Regions from separate parts of the Ornithinimicrobium ciconiae genome, predicted to be linked through region 2. Evidence: riboswitches for the same ligand, from Rfam matches in the RefSeq annotation. Region 2 holds a riboswitch; each other region holds the start of a gene.

Region 1 (7,391 bases), 1.2 Mb from region 2:
GCTCGAGGCGGGCCAGCGGATGGGCGCGCAGCACGTCGGTGAGCTCGGCCTCAAGAGCGGCGAAGCGAGCCCGCTCACGGGGGCCCGGTTGCGGAGCGGGCTCCTCGTAGGAGGTTTCCACGCCGTGACTGCCCACGAGCAGGACCGGATCGGACACGCCCGTGAGCTGACGCAGGGTCGACAGGTCCCGTCCCGAGACCACAGCCACCACCGTGTCCGAGAGGCGAGCCAGGTCGGTGAGCACGTCCAGGCTGCCCGGCAGGGCCCGCGCGGCCATGGGTTCGTCGACCAGCGGGGCGAGGGTGCCGTCGAAGTCGACGGCGATCAGGACCCGGGGGAGGGTCGCGAACTGCTCCAGCGCCTGGAGCAGCGCAGTTGCCCCGCTCATCCGCGGGACGGCTTCCCGGGGGCGGCTTCCAGCGCGTCGAGGTAGCGACGGGCCCAGGCGTGCACATCATGGGTGCGCACCCGTCGACGCATGGCCAGCATGCGCTTGCGCAGTGCGGCCGGGTCCTCGCGCATGGCGCGCAGGATGGTCTGCTTCAGGCCGACGATGTCGTGCGGGTTGCACAGGAACGCCTGGCTCAGCTCCTGAGCGGCACCGGTGAACTCGCTGAGGACCAAGGCGCCGCCACCGTCCCAGCGACTGGCGGCATACTCCTTGGCGACGAGATTCATGCCGTCCCGCAGGGGGGTGACCAGCAGGACGTCGGCGGCGAGATAGAGCGCGGCCATCTCCTCGCGGGGGTAGGAGTGGTGCAGATAGTGCACGGCGCTGGCCCCGATGCCGGAGAAGTCGCCGTTGATCCGGCCCACCTGTCCATCGATCTGACTGCGCAGCTCCTGGTAGGCCCGCACCCGCTCACGGCTCGGCGTCGCGATCTGCAGCAGGGTGACGTCCGGCGTGGTGATCTCTCCGTCAGCAAAGAGCTCGGAGATCGCTCGCAGCCGGTGCCGGATGCCCTTGGTGTAGTCGAGACGGTCCACGCCCAGCAGCACCGTCTGCGGATCGCCGAGGGATGCCCGGATCTCGGCGGCCCGGTGGCGCACCGCCGGCTCCCTGGCGAGCTCGTCCATGGAGGTGAAGTCGATCGAGATCGGCACCGCGCCCGTGCGGACCCGGCGCGGCTCCGCGCCCAGCAGGTCGTCGTCGGCACCGGCCCAGGAGACGACGTCTCCGGTGGAGGTGGTGCCCAGGAGCTGATGGCAGGCCCGCATGAAGTTGCCGGCGTCGTTGGTGCGCTGGAAGCCCAGGAAGTCGGCGCCGAGGAGGCCGCGGAGGACGGAGCGGCCCCAGGGCAACTGCCCAAACAACTCGACCGGCGGGAACGGGATGTGGTTGAACCAGCCGATCCTGAGGTCGGGGCGCGCTGCCCGGAGCATGCTGGGCACCAGCTGGAGCTGGTAGTCGTGGATCCACACCGTCGCTCCCGGGGCGGCCAGGTCGGCGACCGCCTCGGCGAACCGGGTGTTGATGCGCTCGTAGGCGGCCCACCACCGGCGTCGGTAGCGCGGCGGCACGATGACGTCGTGATAGAGCGGCCACAGGGTCTCGTTGCTGAAGCCCTCGTAGTAATCCTGGATCTCGGTGACGGTCAGCATCAGCGGGTGCAGTCGGATGCCGTCCCGGTCGAAGGGGGCGATCTCGTCGGTGGGGTCGCCGGCCCACCCGACCCAGGCGGCCCGGCGTCCCTGCATCACCGGGTCCATGGCGCTCACCAGCCCGCCGGGGCTGGTCTGCCAGTGCGCCGAACCATCTGCCTCGACGACCCGGTCGACCGGCAGGCGGTTTGCCGCCACGACGAAGTCGAAGGTGCCTGCCGCGGAAACCAAAACCACTCCTGTGCCGTCATATGGCCGTCAGATCGCGAGGACGAACGGTCATCAGGTCGTGAGGGAAACCATCCTGGTGCCCCGATCGTTGCTGTCCTTCGAGCCTAGTCGGAGCCCTGGCATCCCGCGATCCGCGGGGTGGTGGGCACGCGAGTTGGCACTGTTGTGACCAGGAGACGCAATACGGTGGAGACCATGAGCCCGGAGACCACGCCCCTCGGTGGGCACGCCGAGGGTGTCCCGCAGACGCCACGGCGTCTCGGGATCTACACCCTCGGCAGGCGCCTGGGTGAGGGTGGCATGGGCGTCGTCTATCGCGCCCGGCCCGATGGCGGACCCGAGGACGGCAGCAGGGACGTGGCCATCAAGGTGCTGCGCCCGCACATCGCCCACGACCCCGATGCCCGGACCCGGCTCTCCCGCGAGGTGGCCACCCTGTCGCGGGTCAGCAGTCCACGGGTCGCCGCTGTCCTGGACGCCGACACCGAGGGCCCGGCGCCCTATATCGTCACCGAGTTCGTCCCCGGGCCACCGCTGGACCACGTGGTGTCCGCGGAGGGGCCGGTCACCGGTGCAGCCCTGGTGGACCTCGGACGCGGCCTCTCCGAGGCGTTGACCGCGATCCACGGCGTCGGGATCGTCCACCGCGACCTCAAGCCGGGCAACGTCCTCATGGTCGGCCCCGACCCGGTGGTGATCGACTTCGGCATCGCGCAGGTCGCCGACGACGTCCGGCTGACGATGACCGGACTGGTGATGGGCACACCTGGTTATCTCTCGCCCGAGGTCGTCGAGGGCGGTGCCGTCACCGAGGCGACCGACTGGTGGGGCTGGGCGGCAACCCTCGCCTTCGCCAACAGCGGCACGCCGCCGTTTGGTCGTGGGCCCATGAGCGTCGTCCTGGATCGGGTGATCCGCGGCCGCACCCAGCTCGACGACGTCGACCCCGCGATCCGCCCGCTGCTCGCGGCCGCCCTGGACCCAGAGCCCGAGCGACGGCCACACAGCGACGAGGTCATGCGCGCGCTGGAGCTCTACGCCGCTCACCGTCCGGTGACCGAGGCGCTGACCGTGCGGGTCCGGAGCGCAGGTGTGCGCCCTGCCCCGGATGCTGATGACACCCAGGTCCATGCCAGGACCGATGCCGTTTCCGGCGACAGCTGGTCGCCGCACACGGCGGTGACCCCGCGGGTGGACCCGACACGCGTCCAGCCGATGGCGCCCACTCCCCAGACCCGTCAGGCGCCGCTCCAGCGACCAGCCGGGCAGGGTGCCGGACAGGCCGGACCTGCCGGAGGGTATGCCGCACCGCTGGGACGCTCCTATCCTGCCCCGGCCGGTCAGCCGAATGGGCCGGGCGCCGGACAGCGCACGGCGGGAAGCGCTCCTCGCCCGAGCAGCCCGCAACCGGTCCACGGCAATCAGGGGCCCTACGCCTCGCAGGGCCCCGTGCCTTACACGGCCGGCGGGCAGTCGCCCTACGCCGCCCCGGGGCCCCAGGGCTTCGGCCAGCCGGCACGCGGCCCGGACCCACGCATCGGACGACCGATGCGCACCGGGACCCTGGCCACCGGACTGGTGGCGTTGGTCGGCATCGCCGCCGTGGCGCCGCTGCTCGCCTGGGGACTGCTGGTCATCTGGTCGGTCGCGGCTCGAGCGGTCGACCACGTGGTGACCTCTCTGGTGCTGCGTCGCCACGAGGCCGGCCCACGCCGCTCGGACATGCCGGTCACTGTGCTGACCAGTCCCTGGCACCTGTTCGTGGCGGCCCTGTCCACCGGGCTGGCACTGTTGCTCCCGGTCGCGTTCGCCATTGCGGCGACCGTCATCACCGCAGGGGGACTGACCGAGTCCGGACTGCTGCAGGTGGGCGTCGCCGACTCGCTCCCCATGGCGGTGGGCAGCCTGCTGGGCATGCTGATGGCCTGGTGGGGGCCCGGCGGGCTCGCCCTGCGCCGCGGCTCCCGCACCATGGTGCGCTCTGTGCTGCCGCACCCCACGATCACCACCGCGGTGGCTGGTGTGCTGCTCGTCGGCGGTCTGGCACTCCTGGTCTGGGCGCTGCTCCAGGGCAACCAGGTGTCCTGGTGGCCGACCACCTGGGATGCACCGCCGTTCCTGGACCTGATCCCGCAGGCACTTCGGCCCTGAAGTTTTTTCCGGGGCGTGACCTGCACAGAAGTCTCGATTGTCCACAACCTGCCTCCGCTAGGGCCACAACTGTGGTTAGTCTGGGCACTTCGGTTCGCCCCCTGCGGACCACAACTGCATAGGCCAGAGCACACCCACGGCGTGTGCCCCTGAGGCGCCGAACCTCGTCACCAGGGCACGCATCCCGGACCGTCCGGGCGCCAGACGAGGATGGGGAACCCACCATCGACGCCCGCTGCGGCGTCTTGGGGTGAAGCCGCGTCAGCGGCCGGGCACCTGACCGCCCGAACCCGACAGCTAACTCCGTAGGCGCACTGTCAGGAAGGTTCATCCACCATGGCAACTGCCAAGCATCGCGCACCCCGCAAGCCCATCGCCCGACGAGTCGGAGGACTGACCGTCGCCGCTGCCGTGGCTGTGGCGGGCATCGGTCTCACCGCCCCGGGTGCCAGCGCCGAGTCCGTCTGGGACCGCGTCGCCGCCTGTGAGTCCGGTGGCAACTGGTCGATCAACACCGGCAACGGCTTCTATGGGGGTCTCCAGTTCCACCCCCAGACCTGGACCGGGTTCGGCGGTGGCGCCTACGCCCCCTATGCCCACCAGGCCACCAAGTCCCAGCAGATCACCATCGCCCAGAAGGTCCTCGCGGTCCAGGGCCCGGGCGCCTGGCCGGTCTGCTCCGTGCGAGCCGGGCTGACGCGGGACAACGGCGGTGCCACCCCCGCTCCGAGTCCTGCGCCCGCCCCCGCCCCCGCCCAGCCGAGGGACAACGGCTCCGCCTCACGCGGCGGGGGGCACTCAGCGATGGCGCCACTGGCGCGCGACGGCATCCGCGGACCGCTGACCACCACGGCCATCCAGCGCTGGGTCGGCACCTACCAGGACGGCATCTTCGGTCCGATCACGACGCGGGCCCTGCAGACCAAGGTCGGTGCCTATCCCGACGGGATCTGGGGCCCGAAGTCCCAGGCGGCGCTGCAGGACTACCTCGGCCTCTCCCGCGACGGGTCGACCTTCATGAACTACCGGACGGTCCTCGCCCTGCAGAAGCACTTGAACGCCAACGTCATCGGCTGAGCTGACCGCGACGTTGCGCGCCCGGTGCGAGTCCCTGGCACCGGGCCCGCAACGTTTCGGCCAAGGCGGTGCGGATGCCGACAGGCAGGTAGCATCGTCGTCGTTGCCGCCCGCCGTGGTCGGCTCCTGCGTCGCTGCCCAGCAGCGGCACGCCCCTGTAGCTCAGTTGGTAGAGCATCCGCCTTGTAAGCGGACGGTCGCGGGTTCGACTCCTGTCGGGGGCTCCAACGGTCAGTGTCGAGGAGAGGTATGCCGGGTGGGTGGCATGGCCCTGGTGCGGCCTGGTCGGCCATCGCGGTGCACGTGCACGCATCCTTCACACGTGCCCGCGCGGGAGCGTGAAGGATGCGTTCAGCTGCATGGATCGCGGGTGCCCGCGCCGGGTCACCGTCGCGGCAGATACCACCCAGAGCCGGTGCCGGTGGCGTAGCCGGTGAGGCCACGCCCCGGGTCAGCGGTGCGGTCGAGCGGAAGGTCCAGGTCGTCACCATCGACGGGTCGGAGATGGTCGGGTCTCCGACGAGCTCCCACGCAGTGTTGCCCAAGGATCCGTACTGTCCAGCTGGGACGAAGGAGAAGGCCTGGTCCTGAGGAGTCAACGTCATGGTGACAGTCACTACCGAGGCCGTGCCAGCACCGGCGCGGGACAGGGACACCGGCACGGTGGTGGTCAACACTTCACGACCGGGGTCGGCCTGGGTGCGTGGGACGGTCCTCCTGGTGTCGTAGGTCGTGGCGTGGGCGAAGGGGCCGACCCACGTGTGCCAGCTCCTCGGGGCGTCAGGCCGCGAGCAACGGTCCCGAACGGAGACGCCTCGAACGTGACCGGCCCGATGTTGGCGGCCGTCAGATGCGATAGCGAGTTGGACAGGGCGATGCACTGTCCCTGGTTCGGGAACAGCGTGCCGAAGTCTTGCCAGCCGTCGGCCATGCAGTCGGCTCTGGACAGCGAAGCCGTCTCCAGCCGGAAGAAGCCGAACGAGCCGGCTGTCGGTGCCGTTCCAGATGGCCTTGTTCACGAAGTCCAAGGAGTGCGAACCCGGGGCCACATAGAAGACGCCATGGCCGAATGTCGGGTCGGCCATCGAGGCGTCGGCACGGGCGATGTCCGACAGGTAGAACCTGGTCGGACAGGTGTTGAACTCTATGGCCACCACTTCCACGCCGTCGCGCCAGGCCTGGGGTCGTTCGGCCAGCCAGGTCTTGAACGCCTTCTTGGAGCGGCCCTCAACCATGTCCAGTAACCGTGCTGGGCCGGTGCCCTCACGCACAGGGGTGAGGTCGATGATGACGGTGACGAACTTGTCGCCCTTGCGAGTATGCCGCCAAGCGTGCTCATCGACGCCGATGACCTGGACCCCGTCGAGGCGGTGCGGGTCGTCGATCAGAACACGCTTGCCCTCGGTCAGCACCGCGTCGTTGGCCGCGCTCCAGGACACCGCCAGACCTTCGGCGACCCTCGTCACGGTCAGGCGCTGGCACACGATGGCAACCAACGCCCAGGTCAGCCCGGCCCGGGAGATCTTCGCCCGCGGCTCGGCCGCCTTGGTCGTGTCCTGGCGCCACACGTGCCCACACCCGGTGTACTTGTACCTGCGCACCGTGACCAGCAACGTCGTCGGTCGCCACCCGAACGGTTCGTGCGCCAACCGACGGACCACGGTGTCCCGCGGTACGCCCTGGCTGCCGCAGTTATGGCACCAGTCATCCGGTTCCACCACCCGGCAGGTCAGCACCGCACGCTCGGGCTCGATCAGCTGACCGGTCACCTCCAGGCCGAGCTCGTCCAGCCCGGTGAAGGTCGTCAAGTCAGGGGTCGTAAAGGTAGCGTCAGGCATCGTCGAGGTCTTCCTTGGTGGGCCAGTGTGAGAACTCCCATCATCGGAAGACCTGGACCCTCACCCCGACACCGACGCGCCCGCCCCGCCCGCCAAACTCAGCACCCCAGCCCTACACCCTCGTTCGTGAAGAGCCGGTTGACGGTCCCTTGAGGTGGTGTTAGCGTCGTGAGCGCGCCGCAGTCTCGTCAAGGGTACGGGACCCTCGGGGAAGGAGGCGCAACATGTTTGGGGTTCTCATGCGTGGGTTTGGGATCTTGACTGCGGGCGTCATGTTGGCCGTTTCTTTGGCCATGCCTGCCGCGGCCCACTACTACCACCCTGGAAAGGGTTGCTCAGCGAACCAGCAGATCCTTATAGAGTCTCGGAGTGCAGGTCAAACCTACCACCAGAAAGAGGTGGGCAGTTACATAACCTTCTTGGACCATGGCGTTGTGTCCACATTGAGTCCCTACCGGGCTTGGTGGACGGGTGATCGGAACGTCCTTTCGT
Region 2 (7,391 bases):
CGACTCAAACCGCTGAAGGTGTCCGTCGCCGGGCGCAAGGTCAGCCGGCACAGGGTGCTGGCCGGCAAGCTCACGATCACCCTGGCGGAGCCGGTCGCGGCGGGGGAGGAGTTCACGGTGACGGTGAAGTTCTCCGGCAACCCCGCACCGATCGCCAAACGTGGACAGGACGCGGCCGGGTGGGAGGAGCTGGATGACGGGGTGATCGTCGCCTCGCAGCCGCACGGTGCGCCGTCCTGGTTCCCGTGCAACGACCGGCCCTCCAGCAAGGCGACCTATGAGCTGACCCTCACCACGGCAGCGGACTATCAGGTGGAGTTCAGCGGTGAGCTGGTCACGCAGCAGCGTCGCGGTGCACAGCGCACCTGGACGTTCCGCCAGACCCAGCCGATCTCCTCGTACCTGGCCACCGTCCAGATCGGCCGCTATCAGGTGATCACGCAGAAGTCCGTGGTGCCGCTGCGGGTGGTCGGTCCGGCGGGCATCAAGAACAACGGCTTCTCGGCGTCCTTCGGCCGGCAGCCGGAGATGATGGCGCTGTTCGTGGACCGGTTCGGTCCCTACCCGTTCACCGGCTACACCACGGTGATCACCGACGACCCCCTGGAGATCCCGCTGGAGTCGGCCTCGCTGTCCACCTTCGGCCGCAACTTTGCTGCAGCGGACTGGGACTCGGTGCGCCTGGTGGCGCACGAGCTCGCCCACCAGTGGTTCGGCAACGCCGTGACAGCGCGGGAGTGGCGCGACATCTGGCTGCACGAGGGCTTCGCCTGCTATGCCGAGTGGCTCTGGTCGGAGGCCAGCGGTCAGCGCTCTGTGGCCGACTGGGCCCGCCACCACCACGCCATCCTCGCGGGAGCCTCCCAGAAGACGGTGCTCAGCGACCCCACCGCCTCGGAGATGTTCGAGGACTGGGTCTACAAGCGCGGGGCGCTGACCCTGCACGCCCTGCGCGCCGAGGTGGGTGACCAGGTCTTCTTCGACATCCTGCGCTCCTGGGTCGCCACGCACCGCGGCGGCTCGGTCAGCACGGCAGACTTCGTCGCGCACTGCTCGGAGGTTGCGGGGCGGGACCTGGCGGCCTGGTTCGGCCCCTGGCTGCACGAGACCGCCCTGCCGCCGCTGCCCTGACCGTCAGACGTGAGAGCCGGAAACCCTGTTGAGGCGCGCCCACTTCTCGGCCATCCTGCCTGCATGAGCAGCACCAGCCCGCCCGAGACCTGGCAATCCGTCCGACGCGAGGACGGCGAGCTGATCGGCTTCGTGGCACCTGACGGGGACGGCTGGCAGCCGCTGACGGTCTTTGGCCACCCGCTCTCCGGTGTCGGTGACCTTGAGGCGGCCGAGGAGCGGCTCCATGCGGTGGGGATGAGCTATCTCGCGGAGAAGTGGGAACTGCGTGATGGTCAGGACTGGATCAGCGCCCAGCTGGTCGAGGCCTCGCCCGCCGGTGTGACCGTGCAGCTCGTCGACTTCTTCGAGCACGCGGACCGTTATGGCGAGCGCACGCACCTCCGGGCGCCCGTGGGCACCGACCGGCTGCGGCTGTCCTGAGCTCAGGCCTCGGCACCGCGCCCAGGTCGGCACAGGTCGGGACCGTCCGGTTGAGTTCAGCCCTGGCCGGGATAGAAGCCCAACCGAGCCAGCGGTTCGACGAGCTGGTCCTCCTCATAGGCCAGGTGTGACAGGAGCGTGTCGCTGAGGGCGTTGACCGCCTCGTCGAGCGCAGAGAAGTCGTCAGGGGTGGCGACGAAGTCGATCAGCGCCCGGTCCACGGCCTCGATCACGTCGTGGATCGCGACATGCTCCTGCTCGAGGCGGTCCAGCACCGGGGCCAGGGACCTGTCCGCGCTGCGCAGGTGCGGGAAGACCGAGGCGTCCTCCAGGCTGTGGTGCTGGGTGACCGTGGTGCAGTAGCGCGAGCAGTAGGCGCCCAGGGTCCAGTTGTTCTGCTTCATCGTCATCTCGTTGAGCGAGGACCGCGCCGAGCCCACGTCGAGAGTGTTGGCCTTGACCTGCTCGATGATCGAGCGCACCTGGGTGAGCTCCTCGCGCAGCATGTCGTGCACGTCGATCAGGTGCTTGCCCATCTGCGCGCCCCGGGCGGTATAGGTCACCTCGGGCCCGGACTCCTCCCGCATGGGCCGGGACCCCTCGTCCCACGGCATCGTGGCGCCCAGGCGGGTCCCGTCGTCCGGGGTGGGGTGCACCCCGAGCCGGTCGTACTGACTCTCGGCGGCGCCGTGCGATCCCGAGCCACCCTGGTCCGCGAGCCTGGACCCCTCACCCTCGGGCACCGGGTCAGCGTCGGCGGGAGCCTGCGTCACAATCCGCCGGCGGGCATTGCTCTCCGGAGCGGCGGTCGGGGCAGCAGCGGGGGTCACCTGCGTGTCGGCATACCTGCGCTCGGAGGCGACGAGCTCACGGACCGCCGGCGCGACCTCCTGCCCGAACGCCTCGATGCTCTGCGGGTCGTCTGCGGCGAGGATGAAGGTGCCGATGCCGTGGTTGAGGGCCAGCTGGGCCAGACGCTCCACCCAGGCATCAACCCCGCCACGGGGCGGGTTGATGTTGAGCAGCCGGCGTATATCGCGGGGATCCCGTCCCACCGCGTCGGCGGCCTCGTCGATGGTCTCGTTGCCGACGCGCAGATCGTCGTCGGACTTCAGGTAGCCCTCGGAGGGCAGCCAGCCGTCGGCCAGCCGACCGGTCAGGCGCAGCATCCGTGGCTTGTAGGCGCCCAGCCATATCCCGATGTCGTGGGCGGGCGCCGGACCGCGCTTGGCCCCCACGGCACGGTGGAACTCACCCTCGACGCGCAGCACGGAGGGCTCATCCGCCGCCCAGATGCCCCGGATGACCGCGATCGCCTCCTCCAGCGCCTGCACGGACTCACCGGGGGTCAACCGCTGCGCGCCCATCGCGACCATCGCGTCCCAGAAGGCACCGGTGCCCAGCCCCAGCTCGACCCGGCCGTTGCTGAGCAGGTCCAGGCTCGCCGCAGAGCGCGCCAGCACGGCCGGTTGCCGCAGCGGCAGGTTGACGACGTTGGGTGCCAGGTGCACCCGCTCGGTGCGTGCCGCGACATAGCTCAGCAGGGTCCAGGTGTCCAGGAAGGCCGACTGGTAGGGGTGGTCCTGGAAGGTGACCAGGTCCAGTCCGGCCCCCTCGCTGAGCTGGGCCAGTGACACCGCCTGTTGGGGTTGCTGGTTCACCGGGGTGTGGAACGTGCCGAACAGCAGTTCGTGGCCATAGTCGGAGACGGTCTGCGGCAGTGAGGTGGTCACGCCCGTCTAAACGCCGGGCTCCGTCGGGTTTAGTCCCGCTCAGGAAGGGGCGAAGCGGCAGGGGGAGAGCCGGTGCGTGGCCGGGGTGATCATCACGGGACTGTTCCCCTCGGAGCCGCGTTAGGTCTCGGTGACCCGACGACCCGTGACCACCGTGTAGCCACCCAGCGCCAGGGCGGTCAGAGCTCCCATCGCGCCGAGCCAGTCATAGCCAAGGTGCTGCACGACCACCCCGGCCAGAGCACCTGCGGCGGCCGCCGACAGCCCCATGATCAGGTCGGATGCACCCTGCACCGAGGCCCGGTCCTCGACCTGGGCGCCCGCGGCGATCAGGTGCGAGCCAGCGACCATCGTGCAGGACCACCCCAGCCCGAGGAGGAACAGACCGGCCAGCAGCCCAGCGGACCACCCCGTGGAGGAGGTGGCCGCGAGCAGGCAGGCCAGGACCAGGATCCCGACACCGCCCAGGATCACCGGCCGTGACCCACGACGGTCGGTGAGGTAGCCGGCCACGGGGGCCAGGCCGTACATGCCCAGGATGTGCATCGAGATGACAAAGCCGATGACCTCCACCTCGGCATGACCGTGCGCCATGTGGATCGGGGTCATCACCATCACGGCGACCATCACGACATGCCCGATGGTGACCGTCACCGTCCCGAGCAGGACGGTGGGGGAGGCGAGGATCGCCCGGGCCCCGTGGACCACCGAGCCCCGTTGTCCCACGCGGGGGGTCCGGGCCAGGGCGTCGTCGGCGGGCGCGTCAGTCGGTGCCGGATCGACCGCGACGCCCTTGGCCGGCGGGGGCAGCGCCAGTGCTCGAGCCGTCAACAGTGGATCGGGCCGCAGCAGGACGTTGACCAGGACCGCGGCCAGGACAAAGCCGGCGGCGCTGAACACCCAGGCGCCGGCGAGCGGGGGAAGACCCAGTGACTCGGCCATCGCCTTGCCAGGACCGAGCATGTTGGGCCCGAGAACGGAGCCGAGCGTGGTGGCCCAGACGACCAGGCTGAGCTGCCGACCGCGACGAGCAGGCACGGCAAGGTCGACCGCGGCGTAGCGTGCCTGGCTGTTGGCCGTCGACGAGGCGCCGAACAGCGCGGTGCCCAGCAGCAGGAGTGGGAAGCTGCCCAGCTCGGCCGCGAGGATGGCCAGGCCAGCACCGAGGGTGCCAATGAGATAGGCCGCCATCAGGCCCACCCGCCGACCGCGCGCTGCCATCAGTGCCGCGATCGGGATGGTCAGCAGGGCCCCACCGAGGACCTGCGTGGTGTTGGCCAGCCCCGAGAGGTCATCGCGCCCACTGATGTCCGCGGCCATCAGTGCCGCCACGGCGATGCCGCTGGCCACCCCGACACCGCCCAGGACCTGACTGCCCATCAGGGTCCGCACCGTGCGGGTCTGCAGCGCAACGACATCGCGAGTCTCAAGCACTGGAGAAGGCCCACCGGGATCGGTCACCGACGTAGTGTGGCACCGACGGTCAAGAGCCGGCCACGAGGATGGCTGCTGACGGTCAACTCGGCACACACTCATGCGACACGAACGTGTCGTTCGTTACCCTTTTGTGACTTTGGTGTCTCGACCCTGTACCGTTGTCCAGGTTCGTCGAACGACGAATCCCGCAGTCCGGACGCCGAGTCTTGTCACCGGATCGCGTGCCTCCTTTGTGACGACTGACAAGAACGGGGAACCCACTTCCCCGGGAGGAAACTCCCTTGGGGCTAAGGCCCGGCCTGGCAACAGGTCGGACCCGGGCAACACTCCAGCCCGCGCCCGACAGCTAACTCCGTAGGCGATGGAGAGGTACCTCGTGACCCAGACTGCCCCCGGCGGACGCCACCGCGCGCCCAGCCGCATTTCTAGTGCCCTTGCCCAGGGCCGCTACTCAGCCACCTCAACATTCTCAGTCGCCGCTTCCGGCGGACTGCTGGCGTCCTCCATCCTGGTCGCCACCACTCAGCCCTCAACCGAGTTCGAGTCGGCGATGGCTGCCCTCGCGCCGGTCTCCGGCTCCGAGACCATCTCGACCGGACAGCTCGCTGCCACCGCTTCGGACCAGTCGGAGGGCGTCCAGGCCATTGCGGCCGCGCTCACCGGCAGCGCGTCCTCACTGACCCTGCCGACCGTCACTGACACCGTCAGTGCGGCCGATGTCCCGGCCGTGGCCGTGGCCGCTCCGGCCGACGCCGCCAACGCGCCTATGGGCGAACTCGGCTTCGTCGGGGTGACCCCTGTCGTCGAGGAGCCGGTCGAGGTGGCCGCTCCCGAGGCGCCCGCCGAGACGTCTGTCGAGACGTCCGCCCCGCAGACCGAGGGTGCTTCTGCTGCCGAGGCTCGGACGGAGACCTCGTCGAGCAGCCGTTCGGAGGCCCGCACGGAGGCGCCCGCCGCTTCGGCCCCTGCTCCGGCACCGAAGCCCGAGCCCGCCCCGGAGCCCAAGCCTGAGCCGGCACCCGCCCCGGCACCGCCGTCCGGCGGTGGCGAGGGAGCCATCGGCTGGGCCTACGCCCACCTCGGCCTGCCCTACATCTACGGCTCTGACAGCGGCGGTGGCTACGACTGCTCCGGCTTCGTCAAGGCCGCCTATGCCTCGGCCGGCAAGAGCCTGCCGCACGGCAGCTCGGCGCAGTACAGCGCCACCAGCCGTGTGTCGCTGAGCAACATCCAGCGCGGCGACCTGCTCTTCTACAGCAACGGTGGCGGCATCTATCACGTCGCCATCTATCTCGGTGACGGTCAGGTCATCCACTCGCTGCGCGACGGCAGCGGCTTCAGCGGCTCCAAGGTCACCGGGATGAACTACTCCCCGGGCCTGTTCGCCGCTGGTCGCCCCTGACGCAGCACGCCCCACCTCAGCTCTGACGCCACCGGGCGTGGTCACCTCGTGACCACGCCCGGTGGCGTTGTGCTGTGACATCGTGGGAGCCGTGCAGCCACCCCCCGAGGTCTTTGACCTCTTCGCCGTCCCCGGGCATGCCATCGCCCTTCAGGGCGGCAGGGGCACCAGCGTCCTCGCCGGTGACCTGGTGTTGTCCCCAGGGCGCGACGCAGACACGGCCTCCTGGCTCAGTCCGGTGCTGGCTCGTCTCGCTGCGCAGTTGGACCACGAGCAGACCAGGTCGCTGCGTCTGGCCATGCCCATCCCGACACGCGACCTGCGGTGGGTGGTCGACGGGTGGGGCGCGACCCGCTTCGAGCCGGGCACCCGTGCCTGCCAGGACCTCGACGTGCTGGTAGCCACCGGTCGACTGCTGCATGCCCACCTCAAGGCTGCGCTGATCGTGCCACCGTCCGGCCTGCGCACCCGCCACGACCGGTGGTCACGCGCCGAACGTGTCGCGTTCGGCGCCGACCCGGTGAGCGAGGCACCAGGAGTGTCAGCGACGTCGTCACGCAGGAATGCCGCGGAGGTCCAGGAGCTGGTGTCCGATCTGTGCGCCGAGCGTGACGCTGCAGGCAGCGGACCGAGCGACCTCGGCCCTGACCAGCTCGTCCACCGCGACCTAGCCGGCAATGTCCTCCTGGACTCCAGCGGTCTGCCGCTCGTCATCGACCTGGCGCCCTCCTGGCGTCCGGCACTGTGGGCCGAGGCGGTCTGTGTGCTCGACGCGGTGCTCTGGCTGCAGGCCGACCCGCAGGTGATGCACGAGTGGGCCGAGGGCCCACGCCGACAGGCGATGCTGCGAGCAGGCATCTTTCGGGTGCTCAGCGACCGCCCCTGCGATGTCGCGGCCTATCGCCGGGTGCTGGCACCGGCTTAGGCCTCGCCGGCCCCCTCGTCCACGGCATCCAGGAAGCCCATCGCGAGCTCGTCATACTCGTCGGGCTCCATGCCCTGCTCCTGTCGCACCCGCCAGCGTGCCACGCACAGCAGACCCAGGTCGGCGGGCGGCCCATCCACCTCCTCGGCCAGGGCGATGCCGCGGGTGGACCAACCCAGCGACTGCCTCAGATCGCCGTTCAGCTCCCACACCGTGGCCATCGCCAGATAGGTGTCGACGCGTTCCGGCCGTGCGCGGCGCAGCGTCTCCGAGAGGGTCCGAGCCTCCTGCGGGCGGTCGAGCTGGAAGAGGGTGTCCACGACATAGGCGTTCGCGTCGG
Region 3 (7,391 bases), 1.7 Mb from region 2:
TCACCCTGGCCCTTGTACTTGCCCTAGGCGCCGCGCTCGTGGCCGCGCTGGTCGCAAGCCTCTACCTCACCAGACGGGTCGCCCACCTGGTACAGGGTGTGGCTGAGGCGGCGTCGACCATCGCAGCAGGTGACTACGGGGCCAGGGTCCGCCCGCCGGCGCTGGGGCCGGAGTTTGAAGTGCTCGCCGACTCTTTCAACCAGATGGCACGCCGCCTCGCGGACGTTGAGACCACACGGCGACAGATGCTGGGGGACCTGGCCCACGAGATGCGCACCCCCATCGCCACCCTGGACGCCTATCTGGAGAGCACCCAGACCGGTGTGACTGCCCTGGACCCGCCGACGGTGGATATGCTCCGCGGACAGACACAACGGCTGGCACGGTTGGCCGAAGACATCAGCACCGTCTCCCGCATCGAGGAACACCACCTAAACCTTGCGTGTGAACCGGTCCAACTCCCAGGACTCATCGAGCAGGCCCTTACCGCACACGAGGCGGCCTACGCGGCAAAAGGCGTTCGTCTGGCAACAGTCGTCGAGCAGCCCCTACCAACGGTGTCTGCTGACCCGGATCGGTTGGGGCAGGTGATGACGAACCTGCTGAACAACGCGCTCCGTCACACCCCCGCAGGCGGGAGAGTGACGCTCGAGGCCCGGTCCACCGGGGAGCGGGTGGTGGTGACCCTTTCGGACTCCGGCGACGGCATCCCTGCTCAGGCTCTCGATCACGTCCTGGAACGGTTCTACCGCGTCGACACAGCCCGCGACCGACAACGAGGCGGCTCCGGGGTAGGCCTGACCATCGCCCACGGCATCATCAGGGCACACGGCGGAAACCTCACAATCACCAGTCCCGGCCGAGGATTCGGAACCACCGTCACCTGGTGGCTGCCGAACCCGTAGATACCGCCGTCAGCAAAGCCCGGGCCTCCACGCCGCTGGGCCTGGATGAAGGTTCCATGAAGATCGGCCGTGATTCGGTCCTGAGGCGCTGTCGGGGGCGCCTGTGGCCGTTACCGTTTTGTAACCTGCTCAGCCGTGGGCAGGTGCCGGGCGTCCGCCGAATCTTGTCAGCGCTCTGGCTCAAACAAACATCCGCCAGACAAGAGCGGGGGACCCACTCGCGGAACGCCGAACGTTCCTTGGGGCACAGGGCTGACTCAACTTCTCTGGGTCAGCGCCGGGCAACTCCAGCCCGAGCCCGACAGCTAACCCCGCAGGCGCCGGAGAGGTTACCCCCGTGATGAATCGACGCTTGCCCGGGCGCCACCGCGCCGCCCTGAACCTGACCCGGCCCCTATCCGGAAGCGCCACCCTGGCAGCCTCCGGGTTGCTCGTCGCCACCATCGGCGCCGCAGCCCCGGCAGCACCGGCAATCCTGACCAGCTCCGTCGACGCGGTCAGCATCCACCAGTCCCCGGTGCCGCAGAGATCCCAGGTCGCGAACCCGACCGCTGACAGTTGGTCGACCCTTGTGGACGCGCTGAAGGTGGCCTCCGAAGACCTGGACAGTGATCTTCCGGTCAAGGCAGTCCCGGCCCCCGCCGAAGGTGATCAGCACGCGCACTTCGGTGAACTCGGATTCACCGGCGTCACTCCCGAGCCAGAACCAGAAACTCGCCTCGAGACCACCACCGAGGAGCCGGCCGAACCCACCACCGAGGACACCGGCGGTGCCGGTGACGAGAACACAAACGGTGACCAAGCCACAGCTGCAGACACCCGCACCGAGGACAGCGCGGCGAGCCGGTCTAAGCCCCGGGAGAAAGCACCCCCCGAGCCATCTTCCCCTGAAGCGTCGCCGGCCACTGGTCAGGGCGCCGAAGCAGCTATTGCCTGGGCCCAAGCCAACCTGGGACTGCCCTACAGTTGGGGTTCGAGCAGTGGCGGTGCCTACGACTGCTCCGGATTCACGACAGCAGCCTTCCGCGCGGCCGGCATCAGCCTCCCCCATCAGAGCGAGGCCCAGTACCACGCCACGAACCGTGTCCCCCTCTCAGAGATCCAACGCGGTGACCTCGTCTTCTACAGCAACAACGGCTCCGCATCCGGCATCTTCCACGTCGCGATCTACCTCGGGGACGGGCAGGTCATCCACTCCCTGCGCGACTGGTCCAGTTGGAACGGGTCCAAGATCAACGACATCAACTACGCCTCCGGTTTGATGGCAGCCGGTCGACCCTGACCATGCCCACGCGCCTGGGCAGCGACCACATGCGGACCTGCATCCCCGATGCAGACGGTCGCTGCCCGGCCTGGCGCAGCCAACCAACTGAGTGACTGAGCCGCGGGATGAGTGCGGTTGACCTGTAGGGGACCGGCTGAATGAGGATCACTCAGGGGCCGCGGCGTCACTGCGGTGCGGACAAGTATCGGGACTGCTGCACGGGTAGGTGACAGGTTGGGTCAGGCCGCCTGAGGGGCGGCTGTGGCCATGGTGGCTTCGTACTCGATGGGCGTCAACCGGCCGAGTCGGTCCTGGCGACGGCGCCGGTGGTAGGTGCGCTCGAGCCAGGTCACGATGCTGATGCGCAGGTCCTGGCGGGTGGCCCATCGGCGGCGGTCCAGGACGTTCTTCTGCAGGAGGGCGAAGAAGGACTCCATCGCGGCGTTGTCGGCGCTCGTGCCGACCTGGCCCATGGATCCGACCAGGTGGTGGCGACGCAGCGCGGCCAGGTACTTCCGCGACCGGAACTGGCTGCCGCGGTCGGAGTGGACGATGCAGCCGGCAACGTCCATGCCGTGCGCGGCACGGGTCGCCACGGCGTTGTCCAGGGCCTGCACCGCCAGGCGCGACTTCATCCGGGCGTCGATGGAGTATCCGACGATGCGGCCCGACCAGACGTCCTTGACCGCGCACAGGTAGAGCTTGCCCTCACCGGTGCCGTGCTCGGTGATGTCGGTCAACCACAGCTGGTTCGGGCCGGCCGCGGTGAAGTCCCGCTCGACAAGGTCCTCGTGCGCGGGTGGCCCCGGCTTCCTGCCGTTCTTGCCTCGCTTCTTGCCGAAGACGCTCCACCAGCCGTTCTCCGAGCAGATCCGCCACGCGGTCCGGTCGCACATGCCCTCCCCGACGTCGCGGGCCTCGTCGGCCAGCAGCCGGTGCCCGAACTCCGGGTCGTCGCGGTGGGCGTCGAACAGGGCGTTGGCGCGGTGGGCCGCCGCCAGCTCGGCGTCGGTGACCGGTCCCTTCAGCCAGCGGTAGTACGGCTGGCGAGCGATCTTCAGCACCCGGCACGTCACCGTGACGGGGATCCCGTCGACGGCCAGCTCTCGGACGAGCGGGTACATCATTTTGGGGAGATGTTCGCCTGGGACAGGTACGCCGCGGCGCGGCGCAGGACCTCGTTCTCCTGCTCCAGCAGCCGGATGCGCCGTTTGGCCTCCCGCAGCTCGGCCAGCTCCTCACGGTCCGGACCCGGCCTGATCCCGGCGTCGCGGTCGGCTTGGGTCATCCAGTTCGTCAGACACGACTCGGAGATCCCGAAGTCCTTGGCCACCTGCTTGATCGTCACCCCCTCCTCGCGTTGTCGGGCGACCCGGACAACATCGTCACGGAACTCCTGGGGATACGGCTTGGGCATGGTGCACATCCTTCCCTGCAGCGCCTCACAGCACCACAGACTCGGTGTCACCTACCCGTGCAGCAGTCCCATCTCTATGTCGTGAAGCGGCTTGAGACGGGCTGCTCACGAGCAGGGTTGCGGTCCAGTTTGAGGTGACGGAGTCCGGATGAGGAACTTGCGCGCGGACATGAAGGTCGGTCATGGTGGCAACACCACTTGCACCTGCTGGGTACGCCCCAGCTGCGCGGTTGCACGTTGCGACAGCAACACCGCACGAGCGCGCGTGGGTGGTCCGGTTTCACCAGCCCGTCCCTTGCGCTGAGGGTATGTCCCATGTCAGACGGCGAGGCTGTGCGCCGTGGGGATGCCAGCGGGGTTGACGTGGACGGTGGCGCGGTCTAGATGTGAAACATTTTGGACCAGTGTGCGGTGCACCCTGTAGGCGATAGCGTGGGCGTCCTGAAGACTGAGGTCGGGGTCGACATCGATGTCCAGATCGGTTTCCAGGCGGTGCCCGATCCAGCGGGCGCGGCACCGGTCCACCGCCACGACACCAGCAACGGCGGCGGCGACTGTTTCGATGCGGTCCAGCGTTCCGTCATCTACGCCATCCATGAGCCTGCGGATCACAGTCCGCATCGATGAAAACAGGACGGCGATGATGACTGCGGCGATGACCAGGCCGATGATCGCATCCAGCTGCGGCATCCCGGCCCACGCACCGGCGACACCAACGACCACTGCCAGGGACGTCAGGGCGTCGGTGCGGGCGTGTTGTCCCTCGGCGATCAAGGCTGCTGACCCGATTCGACGGCCAGCCCGGATGCGGTAGATCGCCACCGCCTCGTTGCCTAGGGCGCCGACGAGTGCGGCCGCGAGGACCCACCCCAGGTGAGTCAACTCGCGGGGGTTGCTCAGCGCCCGTACCGACTCCCAGATGATCAGGGCGGCGGAGGTGGCGATGACCAGGCCGATGAGCAGTCCGACCAGGTCTTCTGCTCGTTTGTAGCCGTAACTGTAGCGTCGGGTCGGCGCCCGTCTGCCCAGGCGGAAGGCGATGATTAGCGGGATCGTGGTTGCCAGGTGGCCCAGGTTGTGCACCGTGTCCGCAAGGAGCGCGATCGACCCGCTGAGGGCGACAATGACGATCTGCATGATGGCGGTCGCGCCCATCCCGGCCAGGCTGAACCACGCGGCGCGGATACCCTCCCGGCTGGCCTCATCGGCAGTTTGGATGGCCTCGCTGTGGTCGTGGCTGTGCGGGGTCAGCGCGTGCCGGACCCGAGACCATAGGCCGGAACCGTGCTCGTTGGCATGCTCGTGTTGATGCGGACTCTCGTGGTGGTGCGCGCTACCAGTTGAAGGTTCCCGGTTCTCCATGCTGCTACAATACTTGCGTAGTCATGCAATTACGAATCTTCGGTTGTATGGTGGGTGGGTGCACGAGCGACCCATCCTGCCGGTGCCGACGGAGGTCCACGCCCAGTTGGCGGCTCAGACTTTCCGCATGCTGGCCGATCCCACCAGAGTGAAGATCCTCTGGGCACTACTGCAGGAGGAGGCCAGTGTTACGGCACTGGCCGAGCACATCGGCTCATCCACGACCGCCGTCAGCCAGCACCTGGCCAAGCTGCGACTCGCCGGTCTAGTCGACAGTCGCCGTGTAGGTACCTTCATCTACTATTCGGCTCAGGATCCCCATGTTCACAGGCTGCTCGCCGAAACTCTGTCCCGTGCCGAGCACGAGACTGGCGTAGCCTCCGGGGCAGATCACGTTTACCGAGCCTGAGCGGCCGTTTGTCTTATCACCGCGATCGCGCACGTCGACGTCCCAGCCGGTCGTCATTGTCGGCGTGGAGATCGGCGCCGATGGATGCCCGGTCGGCCGCGAGTCGGCTGAGTTTCAACTCGTCGCCGCCCTCATGGGCCAGAAGCACCCTCCACGGAGACGGCTATGCGGCTGTGACCTACGTGTCGATGTGTGCCGACCCTCCCAAGCCAACCATCACCTGGGCCGTCGTCGCACATGAGATCTGCCGGTTGTGGGTGGCGGCCTTGACGGCGACCCGACCTGCGTTCTGTTGGTAGCGCTCCGTCTCGCGAACCGTGGCGGCTCCAAACAGACCCCCTGCGCCGCAGTGCACGCACACCGCTACACGCTCACCGAAGTTTGGCCACCCAGCTCGTGATCGCAGCAGTTCATGAGACTTCTCCTCTCGTATCGACGGTTGTCATTACATTGCTGTAGCAGAGGTCAAGTCGAACGTGCGTGCGGTCGGAGTTGGAGGGACTTCTACTTGTTGCGTTCTCTTCGTCCGGCGCGCGGGCAGGATCGGACGGGCCTACCGAGAGGGGCCGAGCTGATCTGGGTGCGAAGCCACAGAAAGGCGGCTTCTGCGTTCCAGGTCGATGGCACGGGACTTGGTCGGGTCGTTGGTCGGTCTGGGTGCAACGTGACCGCTGGGGAGTTCGGTGATGAGTCGGTAGCGGAGGTCCTGGGCGGATCGGTCCGCGAGTGGTTCTTCGGCCACGGTCTTCTGGGCGAGGACGGCTACGTCGTGTCCCTCGTTGTGCAGTTGCTGCATGACGCGGGCTAGCGCGGGCCAGTCTGCCTCGTGGGGGAGGCGTGAGTCGATCTGTGTGGCGACCGCGACCCACCGGGCCTCGGGCGCTTGGGCATCGCGCTCCTCCATTCGGGTCTTGACGTCATGTGTGTTGTCGAGCTGGGTAGCGACGACTCTGCGTGGGTCCGTATGCCAGGTCTGGATGGCCTTGTGCAGGGTCCGGTGGGCTTCCTTCTGGGTGATGCCAAGAGTCTCGGCGATGCTGGCCGTGCCGGGGTCCCAGCTGGTGGGGGAGTGGGTGGCCAGCACTGTGGCCGCTGCGGGGAGTGCCTGCGCTGGGGGCAGGTTGGCCAGCCGCTCCTCCAGCAGTGTCTCGGCCAGTGGTCGGGCGTCATCGATGACCCTGCGCAGCACGTCAGGCCCTCGTCGTTCGAGGAGGTCTGCGGGGTCGGACCCGGGTGGCAGGGTGGGCGTGAGCGGGGTGAGGTTGTGTTGGCTCAGGAGCCAGTGGTCGCGTTCGGCGGCCAGACGTCCGGGCAGATCTGCGTCGGTGGCGACCAACGGCGAAGGTGAGTAGGCGGCGAGTTGACGGGCCTGGGTTTCGGTCAGGGCGGTGCCCAGCGGTGCGACACCGACATATCGGCCGTGGCCGGCGAGGGTGACGGCGTGGGCGTCCATCGGTCCTTCGACCAGGACCGGTGTCGCGCCGGAGGCCAGGAGGTCGGCGACCAGCCCGTAGAGCTGGTCGCCCTTGTTGAACAGCGGGGTGCTGGGGGTGTTGAGGTACTTGGGCCCGGCGTGGGGGGTGTTGTCGGTGTGTTCGGGGTTGCGGCGTCCGATGAAGCCCAGGACGTGTCCGCGGGTGTCGTGGATCGGGAAGAGGGCCCGGTCCCGGAACCGGTCGATGAGCCGCCCGTGCCGGGTGGTGGTCGCTAGTCCCGTCTGGGTGAGTTCGAGGTCGCTGACCCCTCGGTCGCGGAGGTGGTCGAGCAGCGTGGTCCGCCCGGCCGGTGCGTAGCCGGGGTGGATGTGGGGGTGCCCGGCGACGTCCTGCCCGAACCGGCCGCTCAGGTAGTCCCGGGCCCACCCGTTCGTGGCGAACCGGTCCTCGTAGAACTCCAGGGCCATCGCGTTGACCTGCGCGAGCCGTCCCACAGGGACGACTGACTCACGGGCTGCCATCTCCCGCTCGAAGATGTGGTCGAGCTCGGCGTCGGTGTACTCCAGCGGTCCTAGCGTTTCGCGGACCAGCGCGGCCA

What was found. A riboswitch is a leader RNA that binds a small molecule or an ion and turns the genes downstream of it on or off. The one in region 2 is predicted to bind cyclic di-AMP.
Region 1: it holds a riboswitch for cyclic di-AMP, as region 2 does, so the genes downstream of both, FNH13_RS19805 (transglycosylase family protein) here and FNH13_RS09905 (C40 family peptidase) in region 2, are expected to answer to the same signal.
Region 3: it holds a riboswitch for cyclic di-AMP, as region 2 does, so the genes downstream of both, FNH13_RS17970 (C40 family peptidase) here and FNH13_RS09905 (C40 family peptidase) in region 2, are expected to answer to the same signal.

What each region holds. Positions count from the first base shown of each region.
Region 1 covers NZ_CP041616.1:957,913-965,303, forward strand. The annotation lists gene otsB (trehalose-phosphatase) at 1-388, opposite strand, end outside; gene FNH13_RS04370 (alpha,alpha-trehalose-phosphate synthase (UDP-forming)) at 385-1,839, opposite strand; gene FNH13_RS04375 (serine/threonine-protein kinase) at 2,029-3,984, shown strand; cyclic di-AMP (ydaO/yuaA leader) riboswitch at 4,173-4,312, shown strand; gene FNH13_RS19805 (transglycosylase family protein) at 4,321-5,061, shown strand; tRNA gene FNH13_RS04385 (tRNA-Thr) at 5,213-5,288, shown strand; gene FNH13_RS19715 (hypothetical protein) at 5,665-5,790, shown strand; partial or broken gene FNH13_RS19940 (transposase) at 6,219-6,899, opposite strand.
Region 2 covers NZ_CP041616.1:2,169,012-2,176,402, forward strand. The annotation lists gene FNH13_RS09885 (M1 family metallopeptidase) at 1-1,131, shown strand, start outside; gene FNH13_RS09890 (hypothetical protein) at 1,195-1,554, shown strand; gene FNH13_RS09895 (LLM class flavin-dependent oxidoreductase) at 1,611-3,287, opposite strand; gene FNH13_RS09900 (MFS transporter) at 3,408-4,748, opposite strand; cyclic di-AMP (ydaO/yuaA leader) riboswitch at 4,937-5,100, shown strand; gene FNH13_RS09905 (C40 family peptidase) at 5,101-6,126, shown strand; gene FNH13_RS09910 (aminoglycoside phosphotransferase) at 6,218-7,051, shown strand; gene FNH13_RS09915 (hypothetical protein) at 7,048-7,391, opposite strand, start outside.
Region 3 covers NZ_CP041616.1:3,876,456-3,883,846, reverse strand. The annotation lists gene FNH13_RS17975 (sensor histidine kinase) at 1-905, shown strand, start outside; cyclic di-AMP (ydaO/yuaA leader) riboswitch at 1,089-1,240, shown strand; gene FNH13_RS17970 (C40 family peptidase) at 1,246-2,187, shown strand; one part of gene FNH13_RS17965 (IS3 family transposase) at 2,409-3,311, opposite strand; one part of gene FNH13_RS17965 (IS3 family transposase) at 3,314-3,586, opposite strand; gene FNH13_RS17960 (cation diffusion facilitator family transporter) at 3,905-4,948, opposite strand; gene FNH13_RS17955 (ArsR/SmtB family transcription factor) at 5,007-5,357, shown strand; gene FNH13_RS17950 (toprim domain-containing protein) at 5,911-7,391, opposite strand, start outside.